DNA from 4 places in the Arthrobacter pascens genome. Region 3 is predicted to be linked to each of the others. Evidence: riboswitches for the same ligand, from Rfam matches in the RefSeq annotation. Region 3 holds a riboswitch; each other region holds the start of a gene.

Region 1 (2,191 bases), 2.8 Mb from region 3:
GCCGCAACTACCCTGTCTCCCGCAGCCAGCAGGGCACCCAGGGCGGTAAAGACGGCGGACATTCCGGACGCCGTCGCAAAGCACGCTTCGGTGCCTTCCAGGAGCCGGAGCCGTTCCTGGAACGTGGCCACTGAGGGGTTGCCGTAGCGGGAGTAGACAAACCGCTCGTCCTCGCCGGTGAAGGCGCGCTCGGCGGCGGCAGCGGATTCGTAGACGAACCCCGAGTTCAGGAAGACCGGCTCGGTGGTTTCCTGGAAGTTGGTGCGGTCAAGGCCGCCACGGACTGCCTGGGTGTCAGGGCTCCAGCTGGAGGCATCTTCGTTGAAGGTCACTTAGTTCTTTCCCAGGTTGGTCGGCAGGCCGCGGTTCTTCCAGCCGTTGATGGTGCGCTCGCCGTAGCGGTCGGGATCGCCTTCGAAGCCCTCCAGGACGTTATAGGACGTGAAGCCGGCCTGGGTGGCTGCAATGGCGGCGGCCACGGATCGGGCGCCGGAGCGGCACAGGAAGACCAGTTCGGTGGTGGTGTCCTCCGGCGCCTGCTGGGTGAGCTCCCTGATGAATTCCGGGTTGGGTATCCCGCCCGGGAAAGTCCATTGGATGAAGAGGGGATCGTTGTCCGTTGCCCTGGTGTCAGGGATGCCGATGTGCGCCCATTCGCCTTCCGTGCGGACGTCGACGAGGATTGCACCTTCCTGCAGCTTGGCCCAGGCTTCGTGCGGCGTGAGGTCTCCTGCATAGCTCATGCGTGGCCCTCGCCCTCGAACTCGAGGTCTTCTACGGCGGTGGCGACGGCGGCATCCGCACTGGCGATGGCCGCCGGGAGGATCAGGGCCTGTGCAACGATAACGCTGCTGCCGTTGAAGGTTGCGGCCGGGCTGCCGTGCAGCACGTAGCCTTCGCCCAGGGCGCTGGAGATCCGTTCGCAGAAGGCACGGTCGTCCGGCCCGGTGATCAGTCGGTAGGACAGCTTTTCTTCAGGGGCAGGTGCCTCAGACACGAGGGATCTCCTTCTTTCACGCTTGCAGCTCGAATGGTCGATATGCCGAGTATTCACCTGAGGCACCCCGCCGCGAAAGGGAGGGTTGCCGACCGGCCAGTCAGGGCTTGGCGCCGGTTCTCATTACTGCTCAAAAACGTAACACTTGGCACGCCGCCCCGCACCGCCGTCGTCGTCATGTTCCGTAACCAACCGTCACGGGTGCAACGAGGGCCGGGTCAGGCCTTGAGGATGAGGGCTTCCCCCTGACCGCCGCCGCCACAGAGGGCTACCACTCCGGTGCCGCCGCCGCGGCGCTTGAGTGCCAGCGCCTGATGGAGCACCAGCCGGGCCCCGGAGGCGCCGACGGGATGGCCCAGGGCGATCGCGCCGCCCTCGGCGTTGATCCGGCCCGTCGGAATTCCCAGGTCTTTCGCTGACTGGATGATGACCGACGCAAACGCCTCGTTGATCTCGATGAGATCCAGGTCCGTCACCTCGAGCCCTTCAAGCTTGAGTGCCTGTTCGATGGCCCGTGATGGCTGGGAGTGCAGCGAAGCGTCAGGGCCGGCGGTCTGGCCGTGGCTGCCGATCTCGGCAATCCAGCTGAGTCCGGCCCGCTGGGCTGCCGCCTTACTGGCAACCACGACGGCGGCGGCGCCGTCGGAGAGCGGAGAGGCAGAACCTGCGGTGATGGTGGCCGACTCAGCCGTGGAGAACGCAGGTTTGAGCGCTGCCAGCGCTTCCGGCGTCGTTCCGGGCCTGATGCCCTCATCGGAATCCACAACCAGCGCCGGACCCCGCCGCTGCGGAATCCCCACGGGTGCTATCTCCTCAGCCAGGAACCCGGCGGACCGTGCGGCCTCGGAGCGCTGGTGGGACCGCGCGGCAACCTCGTCCTGCCCCGCCCGGCTGATCCCCCGCTCGGCGTTGCCCGCATCGGTCGCCGCGCCCTGCAGCACACCGGAAACGGGATCCTGCAGGGCGTCCCCGTTCAGCGAATCCACCAGCGGGGCATCGCCTATGGCCACCCCGGTGCGCAGCCCGCGGAGCAGGTGCGGGGCGTTGCTCATGGACTCCTGGCCTGCTGCGACGATGAAATCAGCTTCGCCCGCCCGGATCATCCGGGCAGCATCAATCACGGCCGTGAGCCCGGAGAGGCAGAGCTTATTGATGGTGACCGTGGGAACATCCCAGCCGATGCCGGCGGCGAGG
Region 2 (2,191 bases), 1.5 Mb from region 3:
GAACCCACGCCGAAGCTGGCGCGCAGGGAACCGGAGGGAAGGCCAAGGCGCTTGAGCAGCGGGTGCGCGCAGAAGCGTCCGTCGCGCAGGCCTACCCCATGTTCGGCAGACAGGTATGCGGCCACCAGGCCGGCATCGTAACCGGCTACGGAGAAGTTCACGACCCCGATGGTGTCCGTTTCGGGATCCGTGTCCTTGAAGATCTGATGTACGGTAACGCCCTCGATCCTCTGGAGTCCCTCCACCAGGAAAGACCTGATGGCCGACTCATGGGCGTGCCAGCGGTCCTGATCCAAAGCAGCGATCACCTGGGTGGCGCGGGCCAGGGTGGCAGCACCAAGGACGTTGGGTGAGCCGCCCTCGTGGCGAGCCGGCCCTGTGGTCCAGCTGACGCCGTCGAGCCTGGCTTCACGGACGGCTCCGCCGCCGGCGAGGTGAGGGGTTCCGAGATCGAGCCAGTCAGGCCTGCCCACCAGGACGCCCGCGCCGAAGGGCGCATAAAGCTTGTGACCGGAGAAGGCGAGGTAGTCGACGTCGTCGGTGCTGATGCTGATGCGCCGGTGCGGCGCCAGCTGGGCGGCGTCCACCACGATCCGGGCACCGTGTTCGTGCGCCAGCGTTGCAAGGGCCCGGATGGGCAGGATCTCACCGGTTACATTGGACGCACCGGTGACGGCCAGCAGGCTTACGCCGCCCTGCTCCAGTTCCGCCCGGAGTGCCTCGATGGTGCCGGCGATGGTGTCGGCGGCCACTACACTGCGGTGCGGCAGGCCCTGCCACGGCAGAAGGTTGGCGTGATGCTCGATGTCCAGATAAAGCACGTCGCCGTTCGGACGTCCGTCAGTACTCGGAAGACAGCCGGCCAGCAGGTTCAGCGAATCGGTGGTGTTGCGGGTAAAGACAACTGAGTCATCAGGGCGGCCACCCACAAAGTCACGGACGATGTTGCGTGCGTTCTCATAGACGGACGTGCTGATCTGCGATGCGTAGCCGGCACCACGATGGACGCTGGCGTAGAACGGCAGGATCTCATTGAGATAGGCCGACACAACGGAGAGGGCAGGAGCGGACGCGCCATAGTCAAGGTTGGCGTACCGGACGTGCCCGCCTTGGATCAGGGGCGCCTGAATCTCGGCACCGGTGACGGCGGACAGCGGACGGCCCGCAATGGCATTGCGTTCACTGAACAGCGTGGCCGGGCTGGTGGTGTGTACGGGGGCGGCGATGTTGGGGGAGACGGTGGCAGTTGTCACAGAGACCTCACTGTAAGAAGGACCCCTCCATGGGAATCCGCGCTTGCCGGGTCCGTTCCGGACCGGCCTGGTCGTCACCCGGGGCACCCCACCGCGAATGGAGGGTTGCCGGCCAGCAAACCGGGGTTTTGCGCTGGCACTCGTGACCTATTAAGAGCGTAGAACATGCTGCGGGCCAGGAAAAAGCGGGTTCCAATGTTAAGGGTTTTGTTACGCGGCGTTGTAAGAATCGGCTTTGCCCGAAGAATACGACGGCGGACGCACCCTAGTGGACGCGTCCGCCATCGAATATTCGGGTTTCCCGGTTAGAGGAGGTCGTCCAGATCCGGGTTGAGGCGCTTGAGAACCTCGGAGTGCAGGATCGAGTTGGTGGCCAGGGCGTTGCCTCCGAACGGGCCGTCCTCGCCGTCGAGGGACGTAAACCTGCCGCCGGCTTCAACCACGATGGGGACCAGGGCCGCCATGTCGTAGAGGTTCAGCTCAGGCTCGCAGGCAATGTCAACGGAACCCTCGGCCACCATGCAGTAGGACCAGAAGTCGCCGTATGCGCGCGTCCGCCAGACGTCCTCCGTCAGGCCGAGGAAGTCGTCCAGGCTCCCGCGTTCTTTCCATCCGCCGAGGCTGGAATAGGAGAGGGAGGCATCCGAAAGCTTCGACACGTCAGATACCCGGAGCCGGGTGGCGGCAGCAAGGGAGCGTCCCATGTATGCCCCGGCACCTTTGGCGGCCCACCAGCGTTTGCCCAGCGCAGGGGCGCTTACCACGCCAACGACGGGTTCGCCTTCATCGACCAGGGCAATCAGGGTGGCCCAGACGGGAACGCCGCGGACAAAGTTCTTGGTGCCGTCGATGGGATCGATGATCCAGCGCCGGGATCCATGCCCGGAACTGCCGAATTCCTCGCCCAGGACGGCGTCCCGTGGCCGGGAACGGGACAG
Region 3 (2,191 bases):
AGCTTCCAGCCACTGCGCCACCGCGACGGCGTTCGCTACGTGCCGCTCCACCCGCAGGCTTAGGGTCTCCAGTCCCTGCGCTATCAGGAAGGCGTTGAACGGTGACACCGCAGAGCCCAGGTCACGGAGCAGCTGGACCCTGGCCTTGAGGATGTAGGAGAGGTTGGCCCCGAGTGCACCATCGGCGCCGAGGTCACGGGCGTAGACCAGGCCATTGTAGGTGGGGTCCGGCGTATTGAAGCCGGGGAACCGTTCCGGGTCCTTCCCGAAGTCGAAGTTGCCGGAGTCCACAATCACTCCGGCGATCGCCGAGCCGTGCCCGCCCAGGTATTTCGTGGCGGAGTGGACCACAATGTCAGCGCCCCACTCCAGCGGACGGATGAGATAGGGGGTGGAGAGCGTGTTGTCCACCACCAGCGGCACGCCGGCCTCGTGGGCGGTCCGGGACACTCCCTCAATATCCAGGACGTCCTGGCGCGGGTTGGATACCACCTCCGCGAAGAACAGCTTGGTGTTCGGCTGCACCGCCGCACGCCACTGATCCAGGTTGTCCGGGTCCTCCACGAACGTCACCGAAATGCCGAACTTTTTGAGCGTATGCCCCAGCAGGTTGTAGGTACCGCCATAAAGGCTGGGGCTGGCTACGACGTGGTCTCCGGCCTCGGCGATGTTCAGGATGGCAAAGGTTTCGGCAGCCTGCCCCGAACTCAGCAGCAGGGCAGCGAGTCCGCCTTCAAGACTGGCGATCCGCTGCTCCACGGCGTCCTGGGTAGGGTTTCCGATGCGCGTGTAGATCGGTGCCAGCTCGGCCAGTGCGAAGCGGTTGGCAGCACTTTCGGCACTGGGGAAGACGAACGACGTCGTCTGGTAAATCGGGAGGGCACGGGCGCCGGTGGCGCTGTCCGGCTCCTGCCCGGCATGGATCTGGCGGGTTTCAAAAGACCATCCGTCGGACATTCAAGGCTCCTTTGACATGGGCCCGGGAATGCTGGGTATGCCACGGGCCGCGCTTGCCATCCGGCCGTTGTCGGACAGCCAGGTCCTCATCCGGGGCACCCCGCCGCGCGGAGGGTTGCCGGCCAGCCAGCCGGGGCTTGGCGCTGGCACTCATGACCTGCGTTCAGTGTAGGAAGTGCCGCGCCGCCCGGGACAACATTGTGACGAACATTGTCGGCGCGGATCCGCCGGGGCCGGAGGAAAGGCGAATGTCCACTCATGACAATGGCGGCTTTTAGTAAGGGTACCCTTAGCTGAGAGCCGCATCACAAGATGCCAAGATGATGGCATGCGCATGGATCACGTCTCTTACGCCTGTGAACACGATGGCCTGGCTGCCACCACCGATCGTATTTCGTCCGCCCTCGGCGTTGAAGCCGTGAAGGGCGGCGTACACCCCCGTTTCGGAACCCGGAACATGATCATCCCGCTCGCGGGCCACAAATATGTGGAAGTTGTTGAAGTCCTTGACCACCCTGCATCGGACAAGGCCCCTTTCGGCCAAGCCGTCCGTGCACGTTCCGCAGCCGGCGGCGGATGGATGGGCTGGTGCGTCGAAGTGGACAGCCTCGCCCCCTTCGAACAGCGACTGGGACGGGCCGCCGTCAACGGCAACCGGAAATTCCCGGACGGCCGCGAACTCGTCTGGAAGCAGATCGGGATCCTCGGCCTTATTGCTGACCCGCAGGTTCCGTACATGCTGAAGTGGGAAGGCGATCCCGCCCTGCACCCGTCCAACGCCTACCCCAGCAACGTCAAAATGTCCTGCCTGACCATTGCCGGTTCGGCCGAGCGGGTTACCGAGTGGCTGGGCGAGCCCGTTGAGAGGCCCCTTGAGGACGTGGCGGTTAAGTGGGTGGCTCCGCATGGAACCCCCGGTATCCTGTCTGTCACTTTCGAAACCGCCACCGGAGCAGTCGTTATCTGATTGTTCTCCATCTGATTATTCGCCGGCCGGTCTCCCCCCCGGCCGTGACTATCCGGGCCATGATGCCCCGGATAGCTGTCTAATCTTCGGCCGCCATCAGCGGGTGCCAACGACGTCACCTACCGATGGCGGCCGAATTACTTTAAGACGCATTGTCTTTGGGTCAGCCCAGGCCCACTGCCCTGCCGAAGAGGCTGAAGCCCACGAAGGCCACGATGTCCAGCAGTGAATGGGCGATGACCAGCGGCATCACGCGCTTGGTCCGGG
Region 4 (2,191 bases), 900 kb from region 3:
AGGATGGACTCATCGAACACGTCCTGGACCCGGATGCCCAGGCGGGCCACCTTGTCCATATATGCCGGGCCGATGCCGCGGCCGGTGGTGCCGATGGCGCGGCTGCCGAGGAACCGCTCGGTGACCTTATCCAGCACCTGGTGATAGGGCGCGACCAGGTGGGCGTTGGCGGAGACACGGAGCCTGGACGTGTCGGCGCCACGGGCCTCAAGGCCGTCGATCTCCTGGAAGAGTGCCTCCAGGTTCACCACGCAGCCGTTTCCGATGATCGGAATAGCGTTGGGGCTGAGGATGCCGGCCGGAAGGAGCTTGAGCTCATACTTCTCACCGCCTACGACGACGGTGTGCCCGGCGTTGTTGCCGCCGTTGGGCTTAACGACGTAGTCGACGCGGTGGCCGAGCAGGTCAGTAGCCTTACCTTTGCCTTCGTCGCCCCATTGGGCTCCGACGATCACGATTGCTGGCATGGGATCCTCCCCCATTCGTTCGGGCCGCATCCCGTTGTCCAGCCCTGCCTGAATCACCAGGGGCGGATGCCGGAAGTCGGCACCGTTCATGAGAATGCCCCGACGGCTTCAGTCTGGCGGAACAGCTTCGGTGGCCTGCCAGGCAAGAGTTCGGGGCTCTTACCAGCCAAGTTTAGCGGATGCGGGGGTTTCTCCACTTGTTCGGCGACGCGGCTCCGCGTTGCCGGCACGCCACCTGCCGCCATCCCGTGAAACAATCCGGCAAAGGCTTGCCCTCATCCGCGCGATGCCATTAAGTGAGAGTACCCATCCGGAGCGGCCGAGAGACCTGGCTCGTAGACGCCGCAGCAACCGCGGAGGTGCAGGGACAATCCTGCCTGCAGGTGCTACTGCCAGGACCGATGGAAGGAATGATCCATGTCCCTCAACACTGACCACATCCGGGCCACGCATGCAGGCTCCCTGCCCCGCACACCTGAGCTCATCGCCGCCAACGCCGCTAAGGAAACAGACGGCATTACTCCCGAATTCCTTGAGTTGCTGGAAGCATCGGTGGCGGGTGTCGTCCAGCGGCAGAAGGATGTCGGGCTGAATATCCCGAATGACGGCGAATACGGGCACACCATGTCCACTTCGGTTGATTACGGGGCCTGGTGGAACTACTCCTTCGCCAGGCTTGGCGGCCTGGAACCAACGGATGTGGACCGCTGGAAGGACCCGGTGGTGCATCGCTCTACTCCGGGTCATATTGTGCTGACCTCATTTCCCGATCGCCGTGACCGGCTGGCTTTCAACGACGCCTACACCGATCCGTCCTCAGGGATCCTGACGCACCGCAAGAGCGTCTCCCAGCCGAAGATCACCGGGCCCCTGACATACACCGGACAGGACCTGGTGGCATCTGATGTTACGAACCTGAAGAAGGGCCTGGCTGCAGCCGGCCTGACTGAAGGCTTCGTGGCTTCGCTGTCCCCCGGTTCGTGCGCCAGGGTGGCCAACGAGTACTACGCCTCTGATGAGGAGCTCCTCTATGCCTGCGCTGATGCCATGCGGGAGGAATACAAGGCCATCATCGACGCCGGCCTGACCGTCCAGTTGGACGACCCGTCGCTCGCGGAAAGCTGGGACCAGATCAACCCTGAACCAGCGCTGCAGGACTACCTGAGGTTCATCCAGCTGCGCGTCGAGGCCACGAACTGGGCGCTGCGCGACTTGCCCAGGGACCGGATCCGGCTGCACGTCTGCTGGGGATCCTGGCATGGACCTCACACGACGGATATTCCGTTCGCGGACATCATCGGGTCCGTGCTGCAAATCAACGCCGGCGGCTACTCCTTTGAAGCAGCCAACGTCCGCCATGAGCACGAGTGGCGGATCTGGGAGGACACTAAGCTGCCCGAGGGCAAGGTGATCATTCCCGGCGTCGTGTCCCATGCCACCAACGTCGTGGAGCATCCCGACCTCGTGGCGGACAGGATCGTGCGGTTCGCGGAGCTGGTGGGACGTGAGAACGTCATCGCCTCCACCGACTGCGGACTGGGAGGCCGTGTGCACCCGCAGATTGCCTGGGCCAAGCTTGAGGCCCTGGGTGAGGGTGCGCGGCGCGCCACCGCGCGGCTCTGGTAAGAACACCACCAACTCCGCGGAAGGGCTCGTTACCCTGACCCGCAAAACCCGGCGCAGCGGCCCGGCGTTTCGTTTTGCGGGGCTTGCTAAACTGGAGA

What was found. Region 3 has a riboswitch for S-adenosylmethionine ahead of QFZ40_RS13345 (bifunctional o-acetylhomoserine/o-acetylserine sulfhydrylase). Riboswitches for the same ligand answer to the same signal wherever they lie in the genome.
Region 1: it holds a riboswitch for S-adenosylmethionine, as region 3 does, so the genes downstream of both, QFZ40_RS00420 (DUF1737 domain-containing protein) here and QFZ40_RS13345 (bifunctional o-acetylhomoserine/o-acetylserine sulfhydrylase) in region 3, are expected to answer to the same signal.
Region 2: it holds a riboswitch for S-adenosylmethionine, as region 3 does, so the genes downstream of both, QFZ40_RS06385 (aminotransferase class V-fold PLP-dependent enzyme) here and QFZ40_RS13345 (bifunctional o-acetylhomoserine/o-acetylserine sulfhydrylase) in region 3, are expected to answer to the same signal.
Region 4: it holds a riboswitch for S-adenosylmethionine, as region 3 does, so the genes downstream of both, QFZ40_RS17345 (cobalamin-independent methionine synthase II family protein) here and QFZ40_RS13345 (bifunctional o-acetylhomoserine/o-acetylserine sulfhydrylase) in region 3, are expected to answer to the same signal.

The regions. Positions count from the first base shown of each region.
Region 1 covers NZ_JAUSXF010000001.1:93,671-95,861, forward strand. The annotation lists gene QFZ40_RS00410 (O-succinylhomoserine sulfhydrylase) at 1-332, opposite strand, end outside; gene QFZ40_RS00415 (rhodanese-like domain-containing protein) at 333-743, opposite strand; gene QFZ40_RS00420 (DUF1737 domain-containing protein) at 740-997, opposite strand; SAM riboswitch class IV at 1,011-1,125, opposite strand; gene QFZ40_RS00425 (acetyl-CoA C-acyltransferase) at 1,216-2,191, opposite strand, start outside.
Region 2 covers NZ_JAUSXF010000001.1:1,374,041-1,376,231, forward strand. The annotation lists gene QFZ40_RS06385 (aminotransferase class V-fold PLP-dependent enzyme) at 1-1,226, opposite strand, end outside; SAM riboswitch class IV at 1,288-1,401, opposite strand; gene hisN (histidinol-phosphatase) at 1,559-2,191, opposite strand, start outside.
Region 3 covers NZ_JAUSXF010000001.1:2,897,679-2,899,869, forward strand. The annotation lists gene QFZ40_RS13345 (bifunctional o-acetylhomoserine/o-acetylserine sulfhydrylase) at 1-957, opposite strand, end outside; SAM riboswitch class IV at 1,002-1,115, opposite strand; gene QFZ40_RS13350 (VOC family protein) at 1,286-1,924, shown strand; gene QFZ40_RS13355 (CPBP family intramembrane glutamic endopeptidase) at 2,088-2,191, opposite strand, start outside.
Region 4 covers NZ_JAUSXF010000001.1:3,793,623-3,795,813, forward strand. The annotation lists gene QFZ40_RS17340 (adenylosuccinate synthase) at 1-467, opposite strand, end outside; SAM riboswitch class I at 771-875, shown strand; gene QFZ40_RS17345 (cobalamin-independent methionine synthase II family protein) at 885-2,093, shown strand.